DNA from 2 places in the Chryseomicrobium palamuruense genome. Region 2 is predicted to be linked to the other one. Evidence: riboswitches for the same ligand, from Rfam matches in the RefSeq annotation. Region 2 holds a riboswitch; the other holds the start of a gene.
The links. Region 2 has a riboswitch for FMN ahead of ribD (bifunctional diaminohydroxyphosphoribosylaminopyrimidine deaminase/5-amino-6-(5-phosphoribosylamino)uracil reductase RibD). Riboswitches for the same ligand answer to the same signal wherever they lie in the genome.
Positions count from the first base shown of each region.

Region 1: it holds a riboswitch for FMN, as region 2 does, so the genes downstream of both, ACFO0S_RS05575 (ECF transporter S component) here and ribD (bifunctional diaminohydroxyphosphoribosylaminopyrimidine deaminase/5-amino-6-(5-phosphoribosylamino)uracil reductase RibD) in region 2, are expected to answer to the same signal.

Region 1 covers NZ_JBHSEF010000011.1:205,513-221,300, forward strand. Annotated here, with positions in the region: gene resB (cytochrome c biogenesis protein ResB) at 1-1,626, shown strand, start outside; gene ccsB (c-type cytochrome biogenesis protein CcsB) at 1,623-2,807, shown strand; gene ACFO0S_RS05555 (response regulator transcription factor) at 2,927-3,643, shown strand; gene ACFO0S_RS05560 (ATP-binding protein) at 3,636-5,402, shown strand; gene sigX (RNA polymerase sigma factor SigX) at 5,449-6,003, shown strand; gene ACFO0S_RS05570 (hypothetical protein) at 5,975-7,168, shown strand; FMN riboswitch at 7,248-7,374, shown strand; gene ACFO0S_RS05575 (ECF transporter S component) at 7,529-8,113, shown strand; gene ACFO0S_RS05580 (ferredoxin) at 8,159-8,407, opposite strand; gene ACFO0S_RS05585 (YpbB family protein) at 8,506-9,516, shown strand; gene ACFO0S_RS05590 (RecQ family ATP-dependent DNA helicase) at 9,513-10,913, shown strand; gene ACFO0S_RS05595 (LysM peptidoglycan-binding domain-containing protein) at 10,981-11,562, shown strand; gene ACFO0S_RS05600 (metallophosphoesterase) at 11,619-12,362, shown strand; gene ACFO0S_RS05605 (YpdA family putative bacillithiol disulfide reductase) at 12,368-13,327, shown strand; gene ACFO0S_RS05610 (asparaginase) at 13,355-14,335, opposite strand; gene prsW (glutamic-type intramembrane protease PrsW) at 14,405-15,103, shown strand; gene sleB (spore cortex-lytic enzyme) at 15,209-15,788, shown strand, end outside.
Region 2 covers NZ_JBHSEF010000029.1:16,827-30,653, reverse strand. Annotated here, with positions in the region: gene ACFO0S_RS14640 (hypothetical protein) at 112-570, shown strand; gene ACFO0S_RS14635 (GNAT family N-acetyltransferase) at 567-1,091, shown strand; gene ACFO0S_RS14630 (hypothetical protein) at 1,088-1,297, shown strand; gene ACFO0S_RS14625 (immunoglobulin-like domain-containing protein) at 1,362-1,829, opposite strand; gene ACFO0S_RS14620 (sigma-70 family RNA polymerase sigma factor) at 1,995-2,534, shown strand; gene ACFO0S_RS14615 (hypothetical protein) at 2,519-3,394, shown strand; gene ACFO0S_RS14610 (hypothetical protein) at 3,634-4,080, opposite strand; gene ACFO0S_RS14605 (hypothetical protein) at 4,187-4,681, opposite strand; gene ACFO0S_RS14600 (hypothetical protein) at 5,346-5,564, opposite strand; gene ribH (6,7-dimethyl-8-ribityllumazine synthase) at 6,099-6,566, opposite strand; gene ACFO0S_RS14590 (bifunctional 3,4-dihydroxy-2-butanone-4-phosphate synthase/GTP cyclohydrolase II) at 6,579-7,769, opposite strand; gene ribE (riboflavin synthase) at 7,785-8,429, opposite strand; gene ribD (bifunctional diaminohydroxyphosphoribosylaminopyrimidine deaminase/5-amino-6-(5-phosphoribosylamino)uracil reductase RibD) at 8,363-9,523, opposite strand; FMN riboswitch at 9,650-9,796, opposite strand; gene ACFO0S_RS14575 (GNAT family N-acetyltransferase) at 9,979-10,845, shown strand; gene ACFO0S_RS14570 (phosphotransferase enzyme family protein) at 10,839-11,768, opposite strand; gene ACFO0S_RS14565 (immunoglobulin-like domain-containing protein) at 11,793-12,242, opposite strand; gene ACFO0S_RS14560 (hypothetical protein) at 12,364-12,669, shown strand; gene ACFO0S_RS14555 (hypothetical protein) at 12,666-13,010, shown strand; gene ACFO0S_RS14550 (hypothetical protein) at 13,029-13,487, opposite strand; gene ACFO0S_RS14545 (hypothetical protein) at 13,499-13,827, opposite strand, start outside.

The sequences.
Region 1 (15,788 bases), on a different contig from region 2:
AACCCCATTGGTACTCAACTTTGTGAGAGCTGTGGTCGTCCACTTAGTGATGAAGCGAAAAGTACAACGATTGCTGATATGCGGTATGAAGGTTCGGCACGTCGGTCACAAACCTATAACAAATCAATCATAGATAAAATTTGGAATTTTTTCTCAAGTGTTAAAGTTGGTATGTGGATTATAGTAGCCATTCTCTTAGCTGCTGCCATTGGGACCTTCTTACCTCAAGTATTCTACATCCCGGTTGCGACGAACAATCCAGCAGCGATAGCAGCCTATTATGAACGTCTCTATGGGACGTTCGGAAGAATTTATAATGATTTAGGATTATCTGACCTATACAGTTCTTGGTGGTTCCAAGGTTTGATTGGGATGTTAGGTATTTCATTGATTATTGCCAGCCTGGATCGTGTAATTCCACTCTATAAATCTCTTAAAAAGCAAAAAGTAAAACGCCATACCTCTTTTTTACAGCGGCAACGTTTATTTGGTAAAGGTGAAAACATTGCTATCGATGTATTAACTCCTGCCGAGGAGAAATTGAAAGAGTTAAAGTATAATGTACGTCGTGAAAATGGAGCTATTTTAGCAGAGAGAGGCCGATTTTCACGTTGGGGTCCTTATGTAAACCATCTAGGTCTCATCATCTTCCTTGGAGGTGTCATGCTTCGCGTCATTCCAGGTGTGTATGTCGACGAGACGATGTGGTTGCGCGAAGGTGAAACGTTAGCGGTTCCTGGTGCTCCTGGTTATTACTTACAAAATGATGATTTTCTGTTTGACATCTATGATCCAGAATCCGCTGACGAAGTATTCTCGGATGCCATCGAACGTGTAGGGACAATTGCTTCCAACTATCAAACGAATCTCACTTTATATAAGGGAGAGAACGAAGATGTAGTGGGTGACCCGGGCGAGTTAACAGAAATTAAGAATGGCCCAACGATTGTTAATAAACCGTTCAAATTTGACTCGTACAATGTCTATCAGATGGATTTCCGACTGGACGAATTGAAAACTATGACATTCCAGTTACAGAACAAAGAGACAGCAGATAGCTTTGGAGAGTTTACGATTGATTTAATTAATCCGGAACCTGAATATGATTTAGGGAATGGATACCGAGTTGAACTGGTTGATTACTATGCAGATTTTACAGGGTTTGAAAATGGAGAACCCCAGTCGAAGTCACCGGTACCGAACAATCCGGCTTTTCTTGTCCGAATGTATACACCCGATGCGGACCCACAAACTAGTTTTGTGTTGATACGTGAAACGATTGAACCATTTGGTGAAAATACACATAAACTTGCTTTCCAAGCGGCTGAAACACGTGACATCTCTGGTTTAACGATTCGTAAAGATCTCACGTTGCCCATCTTGATGCTTGGAGGACTTATCTTTATGATAGGTGTAGCACAAGGTGCATACTGGAATCATCGACGAATTTGGATTCAGCAAACTGAAACAGGGGAAGTACTAGTTGCAGGACATACGAACAAGAACTGGAATGCAGTTAAAAAAGATATTCACGCGCTCTCAAAACATACTACTCTTCCGCGTGTAGTGGATCAACAAGATCCGGAAGCGACGATGGATTTTGATGAAGGAGACGAAGAACAATGACGCTAGTAGAATGGAGCAGTACGCTTCTTTACGTCGCATTCGTTGCGTACTTAATCGCGACTTTATTCTTTGGAGGAGCCGTACGATTCGGTAACAAAGAAAAATCAGCGATGAACAAGCGCTGGGGATTATATGCTTATGGGTTGACGATTTTTGGTTTCCTTGCCAATCTTGGGTATTTTATCACACGATGGGTTGCGGCTGGACACGCACCAGTAAGTAATTTGTTTGAATTTACAGCTGCCTTTGGAATGATGGTGGTCGGTGCATTCATTCTAATTTATGGTATATATAAAATTTCAGCACTTGGCTTATTTGCATTACCACTCGCTGTTTTAATCATTGCTTATGCAAGTATGTTTCCGACAGATGTCTCACCGCTTATCCCTGCCCTACAAAGTCATTGGTTGACGATTCATGTTATTACCGCTGCACTTGGTGAAGCAGTCTTGGCAATCAGTGCAGTAGCTGGACTAATTTATCTTTTGAAAAATATTGATATGTCCAAGAAATCCAAACAACGGTTCTGGATTGAAGCGGTTATGTACGTACTAGTGCTGGTACTTGGATTTGTAGCATCCAATTTAACTTTTAGTGCTATTTATGAACCGGTTGACTATTCGTATGTGGATGCAGAAGGTTCAGAAAAGACGATTGAGTATGTAAAGCCTGCTCTTTTCGGAATGAATGAATCACAAGTTATTACGGAAGGCGGAATGCAACCATTAGTAGATATGCCACCACTTGTAAATGCACAAAAACTTACAACGGTAGTCTGGTCTATTCTATTTGGAACACTTATTTATGGACTTCTACGCTTGATTTTACGCAAACGTTTAGCAGAAGTCGTTCAGCCCTTTACAAAACGTACCAACTCTTCTTTACTGGATGAGATCGGGTACCGTTCGGTATTGATAGGTTTTCCGCTATTTAGTTTAGGAGCACTCATCTTTGCGATGATTTGGGCTCATGAGGCATGGGGACGCTTCTGGGGCTGGGATCCAAAAGAGGTGTGGGCGCTTATCACGTTCTTATTCTATGCCGTTTATCTTCACCTTCGCTTAACAAAAGGTTGGCACGGAGAGAAAAGTGCGTGGCTCGCTCTCATTGGTTTCATCATCATCATGTTCAACCTAATTGCGGTTAACTTAATTATTGCGGGACTTCACAGTTACGCGTAAGGAAAAAGCTGTCACATCATGAAGTGGCAGCTTTTTCTTCTATCAACCAAGGTTTGCTTTCACGGTTTGGTACGGTACAATATGAAGTAGAGTAGATGACAGTTTAAAGGAGTGTCGACATGTCTGAAACAGTGAAGCTTTTAATAGTAGATGACGAGGAAAGAATCCGCAGACTTTTACGTATGTATTTAGAGCGTGAAGGCTATGAAATTATGGAAGCAGAAAATGGACAACAAGCTATTGATTTATCAATCGAATACGATTTTCACGCAATCTTATTAGATATTATGATGCCGGTTAAAGATGGACTAGAAGCGATGAAAGAGATTCGCGAACTTAAACAGACCCCAATTATGCTATTAACTGCAAAAGGCGAAGAAGCGAACCGTGTAGAAGGCTTTGAAGGGGGAGCGGATGATTATATTGTGAAACCTTTCAGTCCGAGAGAAGTTGTCCTTCGTACAAAAGCAATTCTTCGACGTTCTGCTTCTGTAGCTCCGTCAAACACACCAGGCGTAAGTAAAGATATCGTGGTGTTTCCACATCTAACGATAGATCACGATGCTCACCGCGTGACTGCCGATGGTGTAGAAGTCAGCTTGACACCAAAGGAATATGAACTTCTTTATTTTCTAGCCAAATCTCCTGATAAAGTATTTGATCGGGAACAGCTACTTAAAGAAGTTTGGCATTACGACTTTTTTGGAGATTTACGTACAGTTGACACACACGTAAAACGCTTACGTGAGAAATTAAATCGTGTTTCTGAAAGTGCAGCAAAAATGATTGTTACAGTGTGGGGCGTCGGGTATAAATTCGAGGTCATCAATGAATAGAATATGGAACAGTGTAGTCGGGAAGCTATGGGGAACCATTATGCTTCTCGTCTTATTTGTATTATTTATTGTTACCGTCCTAATGCTCGAATTTCTAGAAGACTTTCACACACAGCAAGCCGAAGATAAACTCCGTCAAGAAGCAAGCCTTATCACCAATATTGTTAATCAACAACAGCAACCGGACCTGGCATTAATTCAGGAAATTTTAGCTGATGAAACAAACGTCATGATTTTTTCATCAGAAGAAGAAATTACGTTTCGAATTCATGAAGGACTAGGCAGTGTTGAGACGGAAGAAAAAATTAAATCGAGTTCGTTGTATGAAGGGGCATTCGTCACTGATACTTCAGAAATTCGGACGATGTTGCTACCTTCCTTAACGGAAGACAACCGCATGGAAAACTACTTGGTTCTTGCGTATCCACTTGATGATCAAGCTTCACCTCATGGTACCGTGTTTATTTATCAAAGTTTAAAAGAAGTGAACAATACGTCCAATCAAACGACAAAAATTGTGTTTTTGTCTGGGTTTTTAGCGATGGTGTTAACGACACTCCTATCATTTTTCCTTTCCACTCGAATCACGTCGCCTTTGCGTAAAATGCGAGAAGGCGCGCATGAGCTTGCAAAAGGAAACTTTCAGACACGTGTGCCGTCATCTCAGAAAGATGAGATTGGGGAGCTGGGAGCTGCATTTAACCGCATGGGAATGCAAATCAAACACCATGTAGAAGTTATTAACCAAGAGAAAGAGCAACTATCCAATATCTTATCATCAATGACAGATGCCGTGATCACTTTTAATAAAGACGCCTCTATATTGCTTAGCAACCCACCTGCTGACGAATTGATTCGCCGCTGGAGTCCTATGAGCGCATCATCAGATGAACCACTCCCAGCAGCGCTGTATCATATGCTTGAACATATGCTGGAAAATGAGGAGGAATTAGAAGAAGAATTCGAGCTGGACGCTCACTATTACAGTGTAAGCCTTTCCCTTTTGTATTCGAAAGATGTCGTGCGAGGAGCGGTAGCTGTTATTCGAGATATGACAGAACAACACCGGTTAGAAAAACTTCGCAGTGATTTCATTGCTAATGTGAGTCATGAGCTCCGCACACCAATTGCTATGCTGCAAGGATATAGTGAAGCCATTCTTGATGGTGTCGTTGAAACAGAGGAGGATAAAAACGAGATGATTCGTGTAATTTCAGATGAATCGAATCGTATGGGTCGATTAGTCACGGAACTACTTGACCTTGCTCGCTTAGAGTCTGGGTATTTACGGATTTATCAATCCCCTGTCCAAGTTGCTGCAAGCGTGGAAAGGATGACGACCAAGTTTAGTCAACGGGCACGAGAGAAGAATATAAAGCTCACCTATACTTCAACTATACCTTTCGAAACCAAATTGTTTGTGGATGAAGACCGAATTGAACAAGTCTTGACCAACTTGATAGACAATGCCCTTCGTCATACTGCAGAAGGTGGAAAAGTAAACGTTCATGTCACCGATGCGAGTGAATATGTGAAAATCACTATTGAAGACACCGGATACGGAATTCCGAAAGAAGACTTACCATATGTGTTTGAACGTTTCTATAAAGCGGATAAGGCGCGAACTCGCGGTAAAGGTGGTACCGGTCTAGGACTTGCCATCGCTAAGAATATCATTGATCGTCATGAAGGGGAGATTCGGGTCTTTAGCGAAGTAGGTATGGGGACGACTTTTGAAATTCTTCTTCGAAAAATGTAACTTTGTTTAAATTCAAACGACTACTCTATAGAACGGGGGGAAAGAGATGAGAGACTCCGTTTTTCACCGAATCTATGATTCGTATCATCAGGACTTGTTTCAATTCCTGATCTATTTGGTGCAAAACAGACAGGTGGCAGAAGATTTGACTCAAGAAGTGTATATACGAGTTTTAAAATCCTATGACTCCTTTCAAGGTAAAAGTTCTGAAAAAACTTGGCTCTTTTCAATTGCTAAAAATGTAGCCATTGATCATTTCAGAAAACAAGCCGTCCGTAAAAAAAGACAATTTGACTCATTCGATTGGGAAACGATGCAATTGGCCTCTGGAGAAATGGAGCCTGCAGACATCACCTTACTGAATGACGAAATGCAATTGATGTTACATCATTTAAACAATTGTACGGGCGATCAAAAAATGGTGATTGTCCTTCGCTATTTTCAACAGTTATCCATCAGTGAAACAGCAGATGCACTTGGATGGACAGAATCAAAAGTAAAAACGACACAGCATCGTGCGATTCATCATTTGCGACAAGCAATGTCATCTGAACGAGAGGAGGAACATGTAAATGACAAAAAAGAAGTACACCGATCATGACATTGAACAACTCCTCCACCAAATGCCTCCACTTTCTGATCAACGTTCGAAAGAGGAAATGTTAAAAAAGTTAAAGCAACAAACGGAGCCACCTCGTAAGAAATCAAAACCATGGCTTCCGGCCGTCATTTCGGTTTCCGCTCTATTTGTCCTTGTCTTATTTGTCCAGTCCATGATGGGGACAATAACACATGATGAAGCAGCTACTGAAAGTATGGCAGTGGACGAGGGAACGGCAGACCAGGCGATGAGTGAAGCGGAAGATAGCGCTGAGAGCGCCGCTCAAGAAACGGAACAAGCGGACATGTCCATTATGGGTAAGGGAGAGAGCAGCTTGCATTCCCGCATTCTCTTATCATCAGATCCCTTACTAGATACACATACTTTGCTTCCTTTTGCGATGGATTACAATGCATATGCAATTCCCATTTCATTACTCATCCCGAATGAGCGAATTGAACAAGACTTTGGAACACTATCGGTATCAAATTTGGACCTCTACAAGACCTATGCATCACTGGTCGATGAGGAAGGTCTAGGGTTTTCTGAAACACATCCTCTATTAGGCGAGTACGAAGCGACTGAAGAGGGACTTCAAATTACGCTTCCGGATGATCACCCCTATGATATGGCTTCAGCCACGATGGGAGTATATATGAACACCTTAAAAGATGTATTTGGAACAGAGTTTGATCAAGCTTATCTTTTAAATGAAGCTGGTGAGCCGCTTGATTGGGACCAAGTAGGTCCACTCGTTGAACCAGTTGATTTATCACAGGGCAACTACGCATTTAATATCTCTCAGAATGCACTTGGTGAATCGTATTTAGTTCCTTATAGTCGAACCAGTTATCCAAATTTTGAAGCTGCTTTGCATGAACTGACAGCACCTGAGTATAATGTTGTGGATCCTGCTATTCCCCAGAACGTTGAATTTACTGTAGAAGAAACAGATACACAAGTAGTGGTCACCTTTGCAGAGACTTTAAATTCGGAAAGCTTAACCGGTTATTCCCTTCAATTATTCATCGAATCCATGCTAGCCACAGCTGCTCAGATGGATAAGCAACTAATTCTAGAAAATTGGGATGAAACGATTTATTCCTTACCCAATGAATCAGATTCAATCGTAGGGATCAATCCCATTATCCTTGCCACAGAATAAGCACACATATTGCAACAACTCGCTCACTTTGATATGATAATTGTGCATACACTATGTATGTAACAATTTAATTATTATGATTCATCTTCGGGGCAGGGTGAAATTCCCGACCGGCGGTAATGACGAAAGTTTAGCCCGCGAGCCGAAAGGCAGATCCTGGTGTGATTCCAGAGCCGACAGTATAGTCTGGATGGGAGAAGGTGAAGGTGCAGCGTTTATGCGACAACAAACGCTTATTTAAGTGTACCTTTCTCCCTTAAACCGTTTTGGTTTAAGGGTTTTATTTTGTACACAGATAAGTCATGCATAAATGGCGAACCTTTCCTCTTGTGAAGTGAATCGCAAAAGGAGCGGAAAGTCATGTCAAAAAGCAACACACGCAAACTCATTGCGGTGGCGATGCTCAGCAGTTTATCCTTTATCTTAATGCTGCTTGCATTCCCACTACCTGCATTGCCAGCTTATTTAAAGGTTGATTTTAGTGATGTGCCTGCACTTATAGCAGCAATCACGATGGGACCTGTTGCCGGAATCGCAGTCGCTTTCTTGAAAAACGTACTTGATTGGTTTTTCTCAGGAAGCCCAACCGGTGTACCGGTCGGTCATATGGCCAACTTTGTCACATCGATTCTCTTTATAGCACCTGTGTATATCATCTATCGTAAAGTAGCCTCATCAAAAGGAATGTATATCGGTCTTGTAGCAGGTACCATTTCTATGGCTATCGGAATGACAGTATTAAATTACTTTGTCTTCCTACCTATGTATTCTTATTTCTTAAACTTCCCGATGGAAACAGGTTCTGCATTAATGAATACACTTGTATACGGTATCTTGCCGTTTAACTTAATTAAAGGCGCATTGATCACACTAGTCATGGTCTTGTTGTTTAAGAAAATGAAACCTTATTTAGATAAAGTCAGCCGGTCTTACCAGCTCAACTAATTAAAAAAAACTCGTCTACTCATTAGACGAGTTTTTCTTTTGTCTCTATTCGTATTTTAACGCATCACCATCAAACGATTCATCCGCTACTTTAATTGAATCCGTTGGGCAGCCTTCAAATGCATCTTCCATATCTTCCAGTAGTTCGTCTGGAACTGCACAGGTCCCCATGTTATCATCTAGAATAACAAATGCAATGCCTTCATCATCGTAATCGTATATATCAGGTGCCGCTGCACCGCACGCACCACAAGCGATACATGTATCCTTATCAACAATTGTATATTTAGCCATTATGGTCTCTCCTTTTTTAAACAATACTTTGCTAGATTTCATTTTAAAGCTCCTTCCCTTGCTTTTCAACCATTAAACGTCAGAACTTGAGGTGACCTATGTATTTTCAGCAAATTCTTCTCGATTTATTTTCAAAGTTAAACGGTGAGCGAAGTAGTATGGCGCCTTACTATATACTGCGAGGAAAAAAATCAGGACAGACCTTACAAGATATTCATTATTATCAGGCAACCTTCTATTTTGGCATTGCGCCTGATTTAACAAAAGAGGTCTATCAACAAGAAGTCGACCAACTCTTTACAAATTATTGGGTGACCAACGAAGACGAACCTAAACTTACTCAAAGAGGGCAACGTGAATTGGAATCGTTTATTGAACCGATGTATTCGTATGCGACGAATTCCGTACTTGGTGAATTTGAAAAGAGGGTGCTGCTGCTGACTCAAGTGGCATCGAATCGCTTAGCGCATATCCCTACATATTATCCCGTTATTTTGGATGAAATCATTCAAAGAGATTGTAAGAGGTTAATTCATCTGTTGGGAGGTGTGGATAAGACATCACTTCAACTAAAAACAGTTATTGGGGAGTTCTTAGAAAAAACTGGACAGCAAGAAGAGGTGAAAATGATATTTGTTTACCGATTAACTGGATATGAATCAGCCGGTCTAACTTGGACTCAACTCGGCGAACAACTAAATTTACGACCTCTGGATGCGCTATTTAAATATCGATCCCTTCTTGCTGAATTTGCTACATACCTGCTTCAAAATGAATCCGAAATTGCAGTCATTGTCCCAAAAAGTGAACTATTGACAGAGACAGCAAGAAAAACATTAGAATGGTATACAAAAGGTCATAACTTTCATGAAATTGCCTCGATTAGACGATTAAAAGAAAGCACGATAGAAGATCATTTTGTAGAAATTGCGTCTGCTCGACCGGACCTTTCATTCAATGAAATTCTGACAGAAGAACAGGTAAGAGAGATCCTCTGCGTACGCAAGGAATTAGATACCCATAAACTAAAAAGTCTTCGTGAACAGTTGCCACACTATTCGTACTTCCAACTTCGTCTTGCGCTAGCGAAAGGAGAGATAATATCTTGAAATTAGTTGAAGAATTACAAAACCGATTTGGTTATCCTCGCTTTCGTCCAGGACAGCAGGAAGTTCTTGAAACCTTTCTAAGAGGTAATGATGTGTTAGCAGTTCTTCCTACAGGTACAGGCAAATCGTTACTTTATCAATTTCCGAGCAGTTACTTTAGTGGAACGGTTATCATTGTATCTCCGCTTGTTTCTTTAATGTTAGATCAAGTGGAACAGTTGAAAAAAAGTGGTATGAAACAGACTGTAGCCTTTACTTCCTTTCAAACGGCCAATGAACGAAAATATGCACTCTCCCATATTCAAAGTTACAGGTATATTTTTGTGTCTCCAGAAATCTTACAAAATGAAGCCGTTCGCCGAGCGATACAGACGCTTCACATTGCTTACTTTGTACTCGATGAAGCGCATTGTCTTGTTCAGTGGGGAGTCGACTTCCGTCCAGATTATTTGCGTGCCGTCGAGTGGATTCGGCAAGCATTTTCCAAGCAACTGTTAGCATTAACTGCAACAGCAAATACAAAGACACGCCAAGAAATTAAAGAACTGCTGAAAAGCCCTGCGATGATTGAAGTCGTTTCAAGTGTGGATCGGCCAACGATTGCTCTTGAAACCATTGAAGTAAAAAATGAGCAAGAAAAAACAGATCTCCTGACGGAACAAGTGCTTACATATGAGGGTCCCGGAATCGTGTATGTTCAATCGCGTGTCCGTGCGGAAAATCTTGCCCGAGAACTAGGAAATCAGGGAGTTCAGGTGGCAGCCTATCATGGGGGGATGCAACAAGAGGATCGCCGACTGATACAACAACAATTTATGTTAGGGAATTTGGAATGGATATGTGCGACGAATGCATTTGGTATGGGTATTCATAAAGAAAATATTAGACAAGTGATTCATGATCACATTCCTACATCACTTTCGAATTATATGCAAGAAATAGGCCGCGCATCTCGAGATAGTCTTCCTTCACTCGCAACGATGTATTACATCCATAGTGATGAACAAAAGAGCCGGTTTGTCGCAATGCAAGACCTACCGACGAGGGAAGATATTCTTTATTATTTGGAGCATCCTGAAGTAGAACTACCTGAGCAACAACAGCGCATTTTAGATTATTGGAAAACGAAACTTCCTGGAGAAAAAATCGTTTCATTATTTGATGAACTTCAACAAAAGAAACGTCTAGAGATTCATACACTCTATCAGTTGATAAGCTCTTCTAGATGTTTAAGGGAAGCGTTAGTACATGTGTTTGATGGGAAATTAGAAGAAAAACCGCACCCTTGTTGTGATCGTTGTGGAGAGACGCGTATGGCGATAAAAAAACGTCAAAGCCGTCCACCAACTCCCTCACACTTTAGCTGGAAAGATCGGCTAAAACAAATCTTCCCATAAACTTCATTTACTTTCGGCAGATTTTTCGGCATAATTAGACAAAAGAACGGTATAGGGGACATGCATCATGGCGAACAACGACTATCAAAAAAAATTAGATGAACATCGTAAAGAAATTGGAGACGGTTCGACTATTAGTCGACGGTCTCGTCAAAAAAAGAAAGTAAAGAAAAAACAAGCGACGGGCTCTCGCAGTTATTTTCTGCCGACACTTTTTACGATTGGAATAATTCTGCCTATCTTCCTTCTTGCATATGCATACTTTTTCTATGAGCCTGCAGCCAACGAATCTCCTGACAATCAACAAGTTGTTCAGCTAGATGTGCAGCCGGTGACTCCACCAGTAGATGAGGAAGAAGAGAGTCAAGAGGAACCGGCAGAAGAAGTGGAACCAGAACCAGAACCTGAGCCAGTTGAAGAAGAACAAGAAGAACAACAACCAGAGGTTCAGGAACCTGAAGTGCAAGAGCCAGTAGCGCAACCATCTCAACCTGAAAATTCACGTACTCACACGGTTCAACCCCAGGAAACGTTATACCGTATTGCAATGAATTATTATAATGATGCGTCAGCTGTTGAGCGGATAAAAGCAGCAAATAATTTATCATCCAACGAAATTCGTGTTGGACAAGTTTTAATTTTACCTTAACTTGCTCGCTCCTTCGGGGGCGAGTTGTTCTTTTTCATGTAAAAGGGGTCTTGATAATGATTAACTGGTTTGTTAGGTCATCTTTGGCTCTTAGTGTATATGCTATGAGGATGGCAATTGAAGAAAATATTAAAACCCACCATATCACTTCTTTTAAAGGAAAAGGTTCACTGGAACTACTTGTGATATCGGATATTCATAGACGCAGCATCTCAGATCGACTCTTATCGAAACTACCTAATCATGTGGATGCGATTTTATTAATAGGTGATATCACAGAACGAGGGGTCCCAATTTCAAGAACAGCTACGAACTTTATGAAGTTACAGCAAGTCGGCCCTTTATTCTATGTATTCGGAAATAACGATCGTGAAGTAGGGGAGGAAAACCTGGTTGATTTATTAAAGAGATATCAGGTAACCATACTGCAAAATGATTCGGTGCAGATTCCCGAGAAGTCGCTGCAAATCGTTGGATTGGATGATGGGTATAATGGTAAAGTAGACATGCAAAAGGCAGTTTCCTTGCTTGACCATACGTCCTTTACAGTATTTATGACGCATTCTCCTGCGTTTATTAAAAAAATACCAGAAGAGGTTTCAGTAGATTTAGCTATTGCTGGACATTACCACGGAGGACAAATCCGTTTTGGGAAATGGGGGATTCAACCTCTGGGTTCTTTTGAGGCAAAAGATAATAGATATGAACTCATTAGCAATGGGTTCGGAACCACGGCTTTGCCATTTCGAATAGGAGCAGAAAGTGAAATTCATCTGATTCAGATCGACAGAAAGAAGTGAAAAGAATGATCTATGACGTGGTGATTATTGGAGGTGGCCCTTGTGGATTGGCGGCGGCTATCGCTGTGCAGGAAAAAGGGTTGTCTTATGTTTGTCTAGAAAAAGGCAATATTGTCAATGCAATCTATAACTATCCGACCCATCAAACCTTTTTTAGTACAAGTGAAAAATTATCGATTGGCGATGTTCCTTTTTTAGTAGAGGAGCGAAAACCAAGGAGAAATCAAGCGCTTGTTTATTATCGTGAAGTGGTCAAACGCAAACAATTAAATGTACACGCCTTTGAAAAAGTGGAACATGTTGAACCACTAAATAGTACATTTCGTGTTCAATCGTCGAAAGATATATACATTGCGAAGAATATCGTGATTGCAACTGGCTATTATGATCAGCCTAACCTTATGAATATTCCCGGTGAGGATTTACCGCATGTGTATCATTATTTTAAAGAGGGACATCCTTATTTCAATCAAAAAGTCCTCATCATTGGTGGCAAAAACTCAGCAATTGACGCAGCCCTGGAATTAAACAAGGCAGGAGCAAGGGTGACAGTTGCTTACCGCGGTGACCATTACTCTTCGTCTATCAAGCCATGGGTGCTTCCAGAATTTGAGGGTGCTGTGAAGTCCGGAGAGATTCAAATGTTGTTTGAAACGACTGTTGAATCAATCACAGAAAATGCAGTCCTCATAACTGTTCAAGGAAAAGAGTACGTTCACCCAGTTGATTTTGTGTTTGCGATGACAGGGTATCATCCAAACCATGCGTTCTTAAAAGAGATGGGTGTATCATTTGACGAAGAATCAGGACGTCCATTTCTTAATGAAGATACGATGGAAACCAATGTTCCTGGTATTTATATAGCAGGTGTACTGGCAGCAGGAAATAATGCGAATGAAATTTTTATAGAGAATGGACGCTTTCATGGGGAACAAATTGCACAAGCTATCCATACAAAAAATTAACTCACTCGCTAGCGAGTGAGTTTTTTGTTAGTCTGTAGGATAATGAAAGAACTGGGATAATGCACCATGAGGGTCCGGCTGATGGAGGGCAGCTAATAAAGCGAGACGAGCTTTTTGGCCATTTAACCCATGTGCAAAGTGAACACCGCGATTTTTTAAATCCCGTCCTCCTCCCGCATACCCATATACATCGAGAGCGATTCCATTAAAACAACGAGACACAAGAACAACCGGAATATCTTTTCTTCTTAGCTCATCGATTAGCGGAACAAGGAGTGGTGGGATGTTTCCTTGTCCAAGCCCTTCAATAATTAATCCGTCATAGTTTTTTTCAATGATTGCTTCAATTAGTTCAGGCTCCATACCAGCATACACCTTTAATAATGCAACACGCTTTGACAAATCCTGAATAGGTAAATGTGGTGTACGAACAGGTGTATAGTGGATATGGATGATCGACTTTGTAATATGACCAATGGGTCCATAAGACGGGGATTGAAATGTGCTGACATTGCTGGTGTGTGTCTTGGTTACATTTTCAGCTGTATGGATTTCGTCATTCAATACAACAAGTACGCCTTTATTTTTTGACGAACTGTGTAATGCCACTCGAGCAGCAGATAATAAGTTATAGACTCCATCTGATCCAATTTCATTTGATGAACGCATGGCACCAGTCATGACGATAGGAATGTCAAGATGAAGAGTCAAGTCTAAAAAATAAGCAGTTTCTTCGAGTGTGTCTGTTCCATGCGTTATGACGATTCCATCATAAAGGGTTTCTTGCGAAGTTTCTTCAATGACATTTTTTAACGTCATCATATTGGATGGTGTGATATGTGGTGAAGGAAGGTTAAATACTTCCCTTTCATGCACATCAGCTAGGGAAGCTAATTTTGATAATTCTGCAGAAAGAGGATTTTTCTCAGATGGTATAACCGCTTCACTTTCAGCATCCGCATGCATCGAAATGGTTCCTCCTGTGTGTAAAACGAGTAATGATTTCATAACAACACCCCTTTGATTCAAATTCCAGATAGGATATGATTATAGTACCACGAGAGGAGGAGAAAAGATCTGCTTATACTGCTATCAGTTGCAATTGCACCATCTCTTGCATTATTTAGCTACTTTTACCTTCGTCGTGATATCGATTCGGAACCATCTAGGCTTTTGTTATATGCCTTTATGTACGGAGCTGTATTAACGTTTCCAGTACTCTTTATCCAACATGTTGTCCAAGAAGAAACAACGTTAACTGCTCAGAGTTTTTGGAGCGGACCGTTATCTGCCTTTCTTGAAGAATTCGTAAAGTGGCTGATGCTATTTATTGCGATTTTCAAGCAAACCCGGTTCGATGATCCATATGATGGGATTCTTTACGGGGCGAGTGTATCACTAGGTTTTGCGACGGTGGAAAATATTTTATATCTCATTAGTTTTGGCATAGATGAAGCGTTGTTTCGTGCCATGCTTCCCGTCACCAGTCATGCACTATTTGGGGTTGTTATGGGTTATTATTTAGGGAGAGCACAGTTTTCAACTAATTATGTCAAATCACAGATTGCTTTAGCATTTTTTGCACCTTTTATCTTACATACGTTTTACAATACTCTACTGTATTCAAAAACCGAGCAATGGCTTATTTGGTCGCTATTTATGCTTGCTCTTTGGTTAATTGCGCTATCAAGAGTCAAACAAGCACATATTTTTTCAAGAGAGTACCGCATGGGGAATCATCCGTTATTTGAAGAGAAAACAAAAAAACGTTCCTAGTGAGGAGCGTTTTTTTGTATAGTTTTATTAATTTTGCACACCTTTATTTGTAAAAGGAGGTATCACGCTGTGCATAAGAAATTTATAGTCTTTGCTTTTTCGCTCATGATGATTTTTTCACTCGCATACGATGATTCTTCAGTTGCGGCTTTTACTGATCAGCAACTGGTCAAAGGAAGTTATGGAGACGATGTCATCGAATTGCAAGCTCGATTACAGTATTTAGGGTACTATCACGGCTCGATTGATGGACATTTTGGGGAAGGAACAGCAGAAGCTTTAAAAGCCTTTCAGAAAGAGTTTGGTCTCCCCATTGATGGAGTTGCAGGATCAGCCACTAAAAAGAAGTTGGTGGGATTTTCAGATTTTGACAAAGAATATGTCCATAAGCAAATTCAAAGTGGAAGAGAATTCACTTATTACGGGGGACAACCATTAGAGGAACAAGTAAAGAAAACGTACCGCCAGCCCTCTACCGCACAACTTCCTCCAGGATATACAGAACATGAACTTAAATTGTTAGCCAGTGCGGTCTACGGAGAAGCCCGCGGTGAGCCCTACGAGGGGCAAGTAGCTGTAGCTGCTGTCATTTTAAATCGAATCGAGTCTCCGCAATTTCCGAACACCGTCTCTGAAGTTATATTTCAACCACGTGCATTTACCGCAGTTGATGATGGCCAGATAT
Region 2 (13,827 bases):
ACAACTCAACTTCTTTTATTGAAATAATACCTAGGCTTCATCAAAACCATCTTCTCGTCACTTCATAGGAATGGTATCCTTTACAAAAGAAGTAAACTAGGGGTGATTGAGATGAGGAGAAAGTGGTTCGTCCTTGTCATACTTTTATTTTTCTTGGGTGGTAGCTCGGTATCCAAAAACATGACCGGCTATTTTATTCAGGAAACGCAGGTCCTCCCCGGATGGGAGTTCAGTTACTCACTTGAAATGGTAGGGCGTGACCAAGCGGAATTGCAGCTGCGATTTGTGAACACGGCCCCTGTAAAATTAGTGAAACGATTGGACCTTCAGGTTGAGGCGGAACCACGTCTTAGCATGTTTATAAGGAGTACTATGCATTCTGTACGGTTTGAGGAACTAAGCACCTACAAATCTTCTAAAGAACTTGTCCGTCTATTCCCAGTAGGCTCGAAAGAAGAGATCCATTACATTCTCGAGCAGACACGACTGATTCTCACATGGCTTTCAACTGATGGCGAACAGCAACTCACTTTTCCTATACGACAACAGAAAATGGAGGAAACTAAATGAACATCCGACGAGCTAACTTAGATGATGCACCGGCTATTGCACGCGTGCATGTGGATTCCTGGCGCACAACGTATAAAAATCTTTTACCGGCTGCATTTTTGGACAAGTTATCATATGACCAGCGCGAAAAGATCTGGATCAAGAACCTTCAACAAGACGATTTGTATATGTGGGTAGTTGAAAATGATACCGGGGAAATCGTGGGGTTTGCGACCACCAACACAAGAGAGTCCAATTCCGTCCCTAACGCAACCGACTTGACCTCTCTTTATTTACTTGAGAGCTACCAAGGTCTGGGGCTCGGTAGACGTTTGATGGATACACTTTTTGCGCATTATAAACAGCACGGTTATTCACACGTGTTTGTCGAAGTATTAAAAGACAATCCGACAAAACAATTTTATGAGGCATTTGGGGCGGAGCATGTAAAAGATGTGCCGCTCACGATTGGGGGGACTACTATTTTGGAGTCTATTTATGTGTGGAATCTACCTGTCGCCGAGAAGGAGACGACCCGTTGAATGCTAAACGAATTCTATGGATCGTACCGAACGCTTTTCTTCATGTAATGTGGATTGCCGTTGCGATTTTTGTACTCATCAACTTGCGTGGCATTCAAGAAATCGGTCTCCTTCCCTTCTGGGCGACAATCATGACGCTGCTTTTTTTTGTAAATGTATATGGAACGTACCGGATTATTGGGTGGATAAATGAAGGAAAGTTGTAACGATAATTTCTTATACAGATATAGCTGAAAATAGAGGCCCACTCTTTAAAGGGTAGGCCCTTTGTTATCGAACTTCAAATTCGACTGCAAGTGGATACGTATTCATGTCAACAGACACACTTTTTCTGATTCGGTACGTTCCCTTCTGGAACCCGCCGTCTACTCGTTCAACCGGCACATCCTGCGTTATCTCCTCACCAACTCGAAGCTCTACTAAATCATCTGTATAAGCGTAACGATTCAAAGGTATTTCAAGCCATTCTCCGTCTACTAACTTTTCAACGTATAACGCGCCTCCATATCCTATAGCCACATCCCCCCTATTGGTCAATGTGACCAGCAACTCCTCTACCGGCAAAGAAAACTCGTCCTCATTCAATGAGATGGACACATCCATCTGTTCTTGCTTCACTTCTTGTGGCAATTCTTGATTGTACGGAGACTCACTCCAACTTCCCTCTTTTGAGGATGTGTTCTGTGTACAACCGGATAACGCAATCAGAACGAATAGGCTCACAAATATATTCTTCATCACGCTCACACTTCCTTCCTCTATCCTGCAAATCACTCACGAAAACATAAATTTCTATATAATTCCATAAGAAGTAGTGGTTCTCCTTTGTTTCTCCAAATTATTTTTAAATAAATGAAAGTTTTTCTCGTTCTCAATCGTTATGTATGTAAAGAGGTGGAAATCATGGAAGAACTGGGGCAACACCCACACAAAAAAAAGCAACAGCATGAGTGGCATGATGCCCTCATGGATACATATGGTCTCGAAATGACTAAGCTTGCCTATACCTACGTGAAGAATTGGTCAACTGCGCAAGATGTGGTGCAGGACGTGTTTGTGAAAGCCTATCATCAGTATGATCAGCGAGAAAAATTACACTCCGTCAAAGGGTGGCTCATCCGACTGACCATCAATCAAGCGAAAGATTACTTGAAATCGACGTGGTTCCGCCGAGTGATCGGGCATGGTGCGCAGCAACCTTCACCAACCACTCCTACGCATGAAAAATCGTCGTTCCCATCAGAACTCAGTGACGCCGTCATGAAGTTAACGCAAGAATACCGCGAAGTCATTTTCTTGTTTTATTACGAGGACTTGACCGTACGGGAAATCAGCGAAGTGTTGAAAGTCAAAGAAGCCACGTTGCATACACGCTTGCGTCGGGCGAAGATGCTACTGCTTACGGAATTGAAAGGAGTGGATGAAGTATGGAGAACGAACTAACGAAACTGAAGTCTGCGATGGATCAATCCGTCTTTCAATCAGCTACGTTTGGAGAGAAAGAAAAGCAAGCCATTCGGGAATCGCTGCATCAGCGCAAGAAAAAGCGGATACCAGTCGCGGGCTTCGTTGCCGTTGCCGCCCTCTTCCTCCTTGCACTTATCGGTTCCAGTGTCTGGCTTCAAATGAATCAACCGGCCGCTCCTTCTGACGGGGAACCACACATTTTGGAAGGAATGATTTTTCAAGGGCAAACGAATGCTGGGGATACACTACAATTTTTAGATGGAAACTTAACTGTGTCCACTGACCCCATGATAAGTGCTATTCGACCATGGATGGATCCGGAAGATATGGCATCAGATCCTGCATCTGAACTTGTTTATCCAGAACTGGATGTTGAGCGTACCGATAGTCTCTTTTCAATTTATAGTGAAGAGGAACTCGTATTCACACTGACGCAAACAGGTCCTCTCCTATATGAAGATGAAGCAGGAAATGTGTATAGTACTCAAGTTTTCATTGAAGGGGCAGACGACTTCACAGCTCGTGTGGAAGATTTTAAAGTTGGCTATCATGTCGGTGGCGGTGTGATATTTGGGGACAACGAGAACGGTATTCACATTGGCATGCTTCAAATAATCGATTCAGAAGAATCGTACTCCACCGTAGAGGAACTATTGCTGGAAATAGATTACGACTTTGAACGTGGCTATATCGAATTCCCGGATGCGGAAATTCTGACAGAAGGATCTACCTACACGGTCATTTTAGATGAAGAGCATACGTTGATTTTCGAGAAGAAGGGCAAACGAATTATCGAGGATGAAAACGGCATTCGGTACTATAGTGTGCCTGAATAAAACCAACCCAGAGCTTATTCCATCGAGAAGTTATCTTCTTACCTGGAATGAGACCTGGGCTTGATTCATTATTATCCTTTACTTCGTCGCCACACTCAAAACACCGCATATGTTAGACTGATAGCCATTAATGCAAAAAACAGCGTGAAAATCCCACCTGGAACACTAACCACTGTCGCCCCATCAAATCTTCTTACCTTGTTTCCTTAGCAGTCAAGTCATCCTGTCAAGGAATCACTTCAATGCCCACCTTGCCGAACGCCTCGAATAATAAAGTAGACAAAGCCGCCGATGAGGAGTCCAGTACAGACAAACAACCATGGACTCGTAAAGATATCTTTCAATGATATCGGTTGATCTCCAACAAAGACAGCTTGCACCCAGTTGTTTCCTACCTGGACGGCAATGGCAACTTCTTTAGGTGTGCCTAAAATCTCATAGTATTTTGTGCCTTTTTCATAAACGTTAGATGCGTCCCCGTAATAATCACCAGTCATATCATCTGCCTGCATCTCTACTTCCCCGATGACGGCCCCAACCTCAGAAGCTTCTAAAGTTTGGTCTTCCATGACCTCATACATTTTTCCGTCCCAGGTCACAAATGGATAGGCCCAGCTAAGGGCTTGCGCATTTCCACCCGTGACCAAGAGAAAGAAAATAAGTAGTGCACTCGTCGCTCGTCTCATCTCCAGCCCCTCATTTATTTCTTTTTCTGCGTCATATCAAATACCACTGCTAAAATTACAAAAACAATCAGTGCAATCGCTAGAAAAATCATATGGTTTCACTCCTTTATTCAGGCATATATCCGGACATGGCGGTAGATAATGGATGTTCTTCTGGTCCATCTTCGTCGGCAAACCCTACTCGGCCGATTTTCCAGCCGTCTTGATAAATGTAGGAAATCAAAACAACCCGGTCATTCCATTCACCTTGGTCGTTATATTGCATGATACCATTTGCAGATGGATAGGTATCATTAAAGGAAATATTTACATCAAACACTTTTAAGACAAATGTGCCCTCTGCATAGGCATCTTTCATACGTTTCATCCACATCGCTTTTGCATCATCTCTAGAGATGGTCGGTTCCATATCGGAGGCTTCATTATAATATCCGATTGCATCAAAGGCTTGTTCAAATTCTTGTTTCGTCACATGTTCAAAGAATGTGTCCGTTATTTGCTTCACTTCAAAGTATGTTTTGATTTCCTGTCCATAGACAAGGGATCCACCAATAAAGAGGGCCATCAGCACTCCTAGTCCAATTCCCAGTCGTTTTTTCATCTAGTAAGCACCCCTTTTATTTTCTCTCGTAACTGGTCAAAAGAAATATGTCACCAGAAATACACCCCAATACAAACTACTCATGATAAAAAATACAAGAAAGAATAGCGTAATTGGCTTAGGCAACTCCCCATAGTCAAAAGCAAAGAGGATGCCAATGACTGTATGTATGAGAAAAAATGCCGCAATCGTCATTCTGTACCCTCTCTTTCATTTTGCATTATTTTAGTTTATTACGCTTTTTTCTTTAATGAGTTCCCAATATCCTTCCGAATTATCAAAAAATGGTATACTTAAGAAAATGAGAGGGGTGCTCAGTATGTATATTCTTGGATTTATTCTTGCTGTTTTGACCCTTGGTATTCTTGTTGACCTTCGACGAGGAACCTTCAAATCACGGAAAGCACATGATACGAACCCGAATAACGTAAAGTCACCTGACGCTGAACAAAACGCTTTCAATAGCACGAACGGCGAAATACCTTACCCCTAATGGTTTTTTTGTTGTCGCACTGCTATCTATCTTAGCTATGAAAGGCTTATTTGTATTTCTCGTTTATTTGCCGTTCAGATATGGCGAGAGAAAAAAACCGTTCACAGTTGGATGATTCTTGGAGAGTCCGTTTCTTTTTAGGATTAGTCGTGTAACAATTATTATCCTTATTTAATTCCATCTAGACGTAAAAACGTGATTCTCGTAAATTCGAGAATCACGTTTCTTTGTTTTGTTCTTGTTCCATTCCTTGCGAATCTGTTCTATACAAGCCGCTACTGCCGAAAACAGAATTGCAAAACTGTAAGCTTTTCTATTTATCATAGCCGCAATCGTCTCTTTCAATTGACACATCAGTTCTTGAGTTTCCGCATCTAGATACTTCTCCACTATATTTTTTCAACCAATCCTGTCAACCATAACATACTCATATCACAGACCGCAGAAAATTCTTACTGTATTTCATCTGTGCGGGTAAGGAACTGTGCACGGCAGGAATCGAAATCAAAGTAAGGAAACGTTTCCTATTTCTTATGTCGCGTTTCTTCGTAAAAGGAAAAGATGACTCCATCCACCAATTTTCAATCGCCACTTAAAAGACAAGGAGTGAATACACATGGACTTACTTAGAAGGATCATTGAAGAAACGATAGTATTCGTCATTATTTTCTGGTGATCAGTCTCTCGCCATATCTAATCCATACGTCAGCTGATTAAGAATCATCCGGGCATTTATAAAATTTCCTCTTCTTTGCGCATTGACCTCTCCCTTAACCCGCACAAAATTCGAACATTGTAGAAATTTGTCCTTTATTATTTCCCAGGAAATAATATAAATCTATACGTTTTCTCGAAAATTGTAACCAACTGTCATTTTCTATACAAAATAGTCTATTACTCGTAGTAGAATGTGCAATTAATAGTCTATGCCATTTGCTTGTAGACATTTGCCATTTCGATGGCGGTAATAGCTGCTTCCGCTCCCTTATTCCCCGCTTTTGTGCCTGCACGTTCGATGGCTTGTTCGATAGATTCTGTCGTCAAGACACCAAAGATAGTGGGAACTCCGGATTGCAAACTTACAGCCGATACACCTTTTGCGACTTCTGAACAGACATAATCAAAGTGTGGTGTCGCTCCTCGAATCACGGTTCCTAATGTGATCACTGCGTCATAGTTGCCGCTATCCGCAAGCTTTTTAGCAGCTAGTGGAATTTCAAACGCACCGGGCACCCAAAGCACGGTTACATCCTCTTCTTTCACTCCATGGCGACGAAGTACATCTTCCGCTCCGCCCAACAGTTTGCTCGTGATGAACTCATTGAAGCGCGCGACGACAATCCCTACCTTTAAATCTGTTCCTACTAAATGACCTTCGATGACTTGTTTCATGAATGATTCCTCCTAGAGTTTTAAGATATGATCTAACTTCTGTTTTTTCGTAGACAAATAGCCTGCGTTTGACTCATTTGCTGGTATTTCGAGTGGAATTCGCTCTTTGATGGTAATTCCATACTTTTCAAGCCCATCGAGCTTCCGTGGATTGTTGGTCAGCACGCGTACATCTCGTATACCCAGTGCCTTTAACATGTCCGCCGCTTCCCTGTAGTCTCGAAGATCATCCGCAAATCCTAGTTGGTGGTTGGCCTCGACTGTATCTAATCCTTGTTGTTGAAGTGCATAGGCTTCCAGTTTGTTCAGTAGACCGACTCCACGTCCTTCTTGTCGCAGATAGAGGATAATTCCTGAACCTTGCGACTCGATATGGGAGAGCGCTGCATCCAGCTGTGGTCCACAGTCACAACGTTTAGAGCCGAAAACATCTCCTGTCAGACACTCCGAGTGGACACGAATCGTGACCGGTTGTCCGTTTTCTATGTCCCCTTTGATTATGGCCATGTGTTCTTTTCCTGTAATTACGCCGCGAAAGCCGACCGCCTGGAACATTCCGACCTGTGTTGGCAAGTCCACAATCGCTCCTCTTTCGACCGTACATTCTTGTTGATGTCGATAAGCAATCAATTGCTCGATGGAGATCATCACTAGATCCAGTTTCTCGGCAATTACTTCAAGTTCAGGTAGTCTAGCCATCGTTCCATCTGGATTCATGATTTCACATATGATGCCAACAGGCGCTGCTCCGCATAAGTTGGCGAGGTCAACAGCCGCTTCCGTATGGCCTGGCCGAACGGTTACGCCTCCACGCTTCGCAATAAGCGGAAAAATATGTCCTGGACGGACAAATTCCTGAGCAGTCGCAGTAGGTTGCGCCAAGAGCTGTAACGTCTCTGCCCGCTCCTGTGCACTGATGCCTGTCGTTGCTAGGGCACTGTCTACGCTGACTGTAAAGGCCGTTCCGTAAGGGTCACGATTGTCTGCAATCATAGGCGTAAGGCCAAGTTGTTCCGCTCTTTCTTCAGATACCGGCGCGCAGACAAGCCCACGCCCCTCGGTAATCATAAAATTCACAAGCTCTGGCGTCGCATGCTCTGCCAGTGCTAAAAAATCACCTTCGTTTTCCCGGTCCTCGTCATCGACTACGATGATAGGGCGTCCGAGTTTCAGTTGTTCTAGTGCCTGTTCAATGGTGTGCATACGCGTTCCTCCTGTTTAGACATAGCCATTTTGTTGTAAAAAGTCATGTGTCAGCTTCGATTTTGGCGATCGGCTATGTTCAGCTGCACCTAAAATGTATTTTCCAAGAATGTCGAACTCAAGATTTACTGAATCCCCAACCTTTTTCGCATGCAGAATAGTCATCTCTACCGTGTGCGGAATCAGTGAAATCATCAATTCTTGATGACTGAGTCCAAACACAGTCAACGAGACGCCATCTACACTAATAGAACCTTTCTGAATGACATATGGACGAAAGGCCTCTGGAAATTGAATGGTTAGTTGAACCGCGTTCTGATTCGTTTGGATGCTGGTGATTTCTCCGACGGCATCGCAGTGACCGGTTACGAAATGGCCACCGAATCGTCCGTTTGCAGCCATGGCTCGCTCAAGGTTCACGCGACTGCCAGTTGATAGCTCTCCGATGGTCGTCGCAGCAAATGTTTCCGGCATCACGTCCACGGTGAACTGACTGCTTGAAAATGAAGTGACGGTGAGACAGATTCCGTTGATGGCAATGCTGTCCCCGAGGCTCACATCGGATAAAATCTTTTGGGCGGCAATCGTCAAGGTCATTGATTCTCGAGAACGACTGACACGGGTGACGGTTCCAAGTTCTTCAATGATTCCTGTGAACATGTCACACTCTCCTTTCGTCTTGGAGTGGCTGTGATTTTAATATCAGGCCCTAGCTGTTCGATTTGGTCGAATGTAAGGGCATAGGCATCCAGAATAGACGCTATATTTGCACTACCGAAAATCGGTTTTGCGCTACCACCAAAGATGGTTGGCGCGATATAAAGGACCAGCTGTTGAAAAGCTTCCGCCTGTAAAAATGATGCCAATACTTCCGCACCGCCTTCTACTAAGACAGACTGAATTTGACGCTCGGCCAGGTCTTGTAGCACAGCAGAAACAGAGATGGTGTCGTCATCACACATGATGACCTCAATACCAGCTTCTTGTAGTTTAGCTTGTCTTTCTTTTGGAGCGCGGCGGGTCGTATAAATCCAGGTCGGCGCTTCTTTGTCTTGTACGATTTTACTAGTGATTGGAATAGTGAGCTCAGAATCGAGCACGATGCGAATGGGATTGTGTCCACCCCGGGGTCGTCGGGTGGTGAGAGAAGGATTGTCGTGAAGAATGGTGTGTTTGCCTACTAGGATGGCATCATTCTGATGACGAAGTGTGTGCGCATCTTCGCGTGCAGCTTGTGATGTGATCCATTTGCTTTCGCCTGTAGACGTGGCGATTTTGCCGTCCAGTGTCATGCCTGCTTTAAGCGTGACGAACGGAAGCTGGTTTTGAATGGAATAAAAAAATGAAGCATTGAGTTGTTTCGCGCGCTCCTCTTCGACGCCTACGGTTACAGAAATCCCGTGTCGCTCGAGATAAGCGATCCCTTTTCCAGCGACTAGCGGGTTAGGGTCCGTCGTTGCCACAACGACTTCTTGAATACCTGCATTTATGATAGCTTCCACACATGGTGGCGTCTTCCCTGTATGCGCGCATGGCTCAAGTGTCACGTATATCGTAGCGCCTCTTGCTTCCTCACCCGCCTGCCGGAGAGCATGGACTTCTGCGTGTGGGCCGCCCGCTTTTACATGAACACCGGTCCCGAGAATACTCCCGTTTTTAACCACGATGGCAGCCACAGACGGATTGGGACTAGTTTGCCCGCGCGTTGCTTCTGCTAAAGAAAGGGCAAGCTGCATATAGGCTTGATCTGTCATAACATACCTCCTTGGTAATTGTTTTGTTTTTGTCTTGCACAAAAATACCCCCACCTTTTTGAAAGGTGAGGGAGAAAAAAGCAGCACAAAAAAGCGTTCAAAAATCACATGATTTTTAAACATTGTGGTTTCCTTCTCCCATCCAGACTTTTACTGTCGGCTTTGGAGTTTCACCAAATCCACCGCTTTCTTTTCACAGAAACCGGGTCACGGACTAAGAGGCCTTGCCTCATCACCGCCGGTTGGGAATTGCACCCGACCCCGAAGGAAATCCTATTCACGCCTTAACTATAGCAAATTCTGAATCGGCTGTACACTACGCGAATTCGTTACACGATGAGAAGTATAAGGTAAAAATATAAAACTATTTATCATTTCCTTGTATAAGTAAATTATTTACACCCTCAAACTCTTTCTTCATACTAGTTGGTAGTACATCTATTAGGAGGCTACACATGACAACGTATCTCAGACTACTCCCTGAACAGCTCCCCGAAATAGCGGAGTGGATAGCAAACCTAAACAAACAGAACACGCATCATATTGGATTTTGTGGAACCGACGCTTCCGCTCTACTGAATGACTTTCAAGAAGACTTTATTCAGGACGAATTGACGACTCTCGTCGGTCAGTTCGAGCAAGATCAACTTGTCGGGTTAATCGGGTTTGATTGCGACGACGAGACAGCGGAAGTATGGGGACCTTTCCACCTGAATCATTCCGTATCCGACAGTGTGGCTTTGTGGCAGTTTGCACGAAACGAGTTTTCGGAGCTTCAAACGTTTCTCTTCTTCTTGCATGCGGAAAATACTGCCCAGCAACAAGTTATGTCCGAAATTCATGCTGATTTCCGCGGAAAACATTTGTATTATGTACGTCCACGTGATGGTTTTGATTCCTCTCGTGACTCTCTTACCTATGTGTTTCAAGATGCCGATCAAGAAGCTTTGCTGAAGATGCATTCTACTGAATTTCCGGATACCTATTATGACACACAGACGCTCATCAACCGAAGTACCTCTCCTGACCATTTGCTTCTAATGGCGAAGCTAGACGGAGCTTCTGTCGGGTATGCATACGTGGAGAAAGCGCCGGATGAACATTCTGCTCACCTGGAATACCTCGCCATTGCTCCTGCATTTCGTGGACAAGGACTTGGCTACCGCTGGCTAAGCGCTGTACTTGCAGAAGTATTTACTGATGAACGAGTTCAACACGTTACCTTGACCGTCAGCACGGACAATGAGGCCGCAAATCCACTCTACGAGAAAGTCGGATTTCAAAAAGAAAATGAGTTATGGTTTTATAAGCTAGGTCAGTGAGTATCTGCTTCCCTCAACAGTTGCAAAGTCTCTTTCAGAAACACATCCGGTTGATTGGCTTTTATCCCCGCCTCTATCCGGTCGTAGCGAAACGCTCGAATCAGCGCTTTCAGCTGAGGAACCACGGAGGACTCTTTTTCCGTCCATGGACGTATGCGTTGATAGGCGTCACAAAATAGAGTAAATCGTTCCTCTGGTGAAAGTATTCCTTGATACGGGGCGTGCCAACTATGATAGACGGCGACCGCCAAACATTCATTGATTAACACTTCATCACCCGCTAGATTAAAATCGAATAGACCAGTCAGTTTGTCGTTTTCGAACACCATGTTGTAATAACAGAAATCACCTTGCGTTGCAGCTAGCGGCAATTCACTCCAGATATTTTGGAGGTCTTGCCGGATATGGTGGTAGGCTGCTTCTACTTCCCGGAATAGAGGGTGCTCAGAAAAGGCATCACGGCATTCCCAAAAGCTTACTTCGTTTTCGTCATAGTCGCCAAGTTCCTCACTTGCGTTGCCACCAAAGAGACTCCATGTCGTACCGCGGTTGAGTTGAAGTTGATTTTTCAGACTAAAACGGTGCATCGTTCCCAGTGCAGTGGCGATTTCTGTGAGATGAGTGTCGGACACTTCCTCAATTTCCTCGCCTATGAGCTTTCGTTCGAGCGTGTAGACCACGTGATTTCTCTCAACCGTATAGTGTGATGAATCCATCTTCTCGTAGAAGGGCGTGGGGATAACCAGATTCAGTTGGTTCGTAAACGCACAGATTCGCTCTACCTCCTGCCGATCTTGCACTTCCCCTTTTAAAAGATACGCGTTCCCTTCCGCGTCTTGGCATGGCAGAATGGTTTTTTCGGTGCGCAGTGAGTCTCCCGTTACATCAATACTTGGACTCCACTCAAATAAAATATTCTTCATGGGCATCCCCTTCCTTTTTTCAGCTTATTCAATAGAGAATTCAACTGCCGAATTGTATTTCCGTCCGCTGTCTTCAACTCCAAATGACAAGATCAATCGGTAAGTTCCTTCAGAAAGTGTTCCGTACGGATAAGTCCATGTGATCTCTTTCTCATCGGTTTGATTCGCATTTAGAATATATCCGATGGCTGGCACATTATGTCCATCCGTTCCTTGATAAGGGACAACGTACCACTTCTCATTTATCGATTCCTCCAGAGTAAAGCCTTCGCCATACCAGAGATTTTCATCGGTATAGTTCGTCATTTTGATGACGACACCACTTGGAGACAATGTGTCATCAACGATTTCGAGAACTATATTCGTATTGGTATTCACATCTGGTATTTTCGATTCGATACGTTGTTCTCCGCAGGCACTTAGAAATACAAGTAGAAACAGCAAAAGCCAAATAAACGATTTCTTTAATTTCATTTATATATTCTCCTTCATAGTAAAGTTAAGTTCAAACTTATCAACATACACTATATTTTCCAATTTCTTCATGTTATTCTAAGTATAAACGTCTGAATAGACAAAACAAAGGGGAATTTAAATGAAGACGATTCTATTAGGTGGGGTCCTGACTTTAGCCGGTGCACTGTTATCTGGACTGATCTTAGTGAGTGCTGCTATAACTTCTTCTGGTATTGGCTCATGGTCAGGAAACAAATTGATGTATGCCATTTTTCAAGAGCAGCCGCTCAGTTTTGGATCGGTAGTCATTGGTGGTATGTTCCTCATCAGCGTGTTAATGTGGTTCGTCGGCGTTGTCATTTTATTTCAAGAGTGGTATTTGGAATGGGCGGAAGCTGCTGATGCCCAAAAAGTCACCTCCCCACTTTCGGAAGACGTGAAATGAATAAGGGACGGCTCGGGTTTGCCATTGTCGTTGTGGTACTTCTATTGTCCACTCTCTATCTTCTTAGAGATACCGTCATTGCACCAAGTCACCTTGCTTTCGAAGAAGTGTCATCTAATCCTGTCACTCTAAGAGTCGATTTCGTGGATAGTGCACTTTTAAATACGCATCATAAGGTTCGCAGAGAAGGCACAAGCATGTATGTCACTGTTTATGGAAATCTATTTTCATTGGATTCTTCATCTGGACAGTTTCACCTTGATAATCCAGAAGATGTGACGCATGTTTTTGTAGAGGACAGAAAAATCCATTCAGAAAAACTGATTTGGGAAAAGAACTAAATAAACGACCACTGTTTCCTATGGATTCAGTGGTCGTTTTGTAGTGGTCGTTTTCCGGTCATAAGAAATGAGCGCCGTGACAGCGGCGCTGATTAGAAACGCTGGAACCGTTGCAATCAGAAGCATATTCAGTAAGCGCTCTGTCGTTACGTCGTTCCACATCAGCCAAATCAAGCTAACAATAAAAGTGAACGCCATAATCGATCTGAGGAGTAAACGGGAAAGCTGCCAGTTCTTCAATATGTACATCGTAAAACCGATAAAGAAGAGTATGAGCAACAAGATAAGAGAACTATTCCAGACAACACCAATCCCAAAAGCGTTCATACCGGACAGTATGAGGAACCAGCTAAGCAAAAACAAACCGGCCACACCTATACTCATAACTATCCACGTTTTTCTTTGGACGAGTTTAAATAGTAGTGGGCTACTAAGCAAAGCGAGTATCGATAAGACAACAAGAGTATCTGTGAACATGAACACCCCCCTCACATACTAGTGATCAATAACAATAACAAATAAAAACCAAGTTGCCCCATCGACATAATCGCTAGCAAAATGCTCATCTTTTTATTGGTTTTCCATTCTTTTAAAGCACAGTAAAGACCGAATCCAATTAATATTAGCCAGCTCATATCCCAGAAATAGCGAAGGATTTCCTCTGGCAGTCGAGAATAGAGGTCGGACAAAAAGAGAACCCAGTGAACCGTTGTTATTGCCAACCATATGTACGTTAAGGGGTTTGGCTTTTGTCCTGCATCTAAAACAATCATGTAGACGAGGATAGCTAATAAAATAAAAATAAGTACGAAAAACA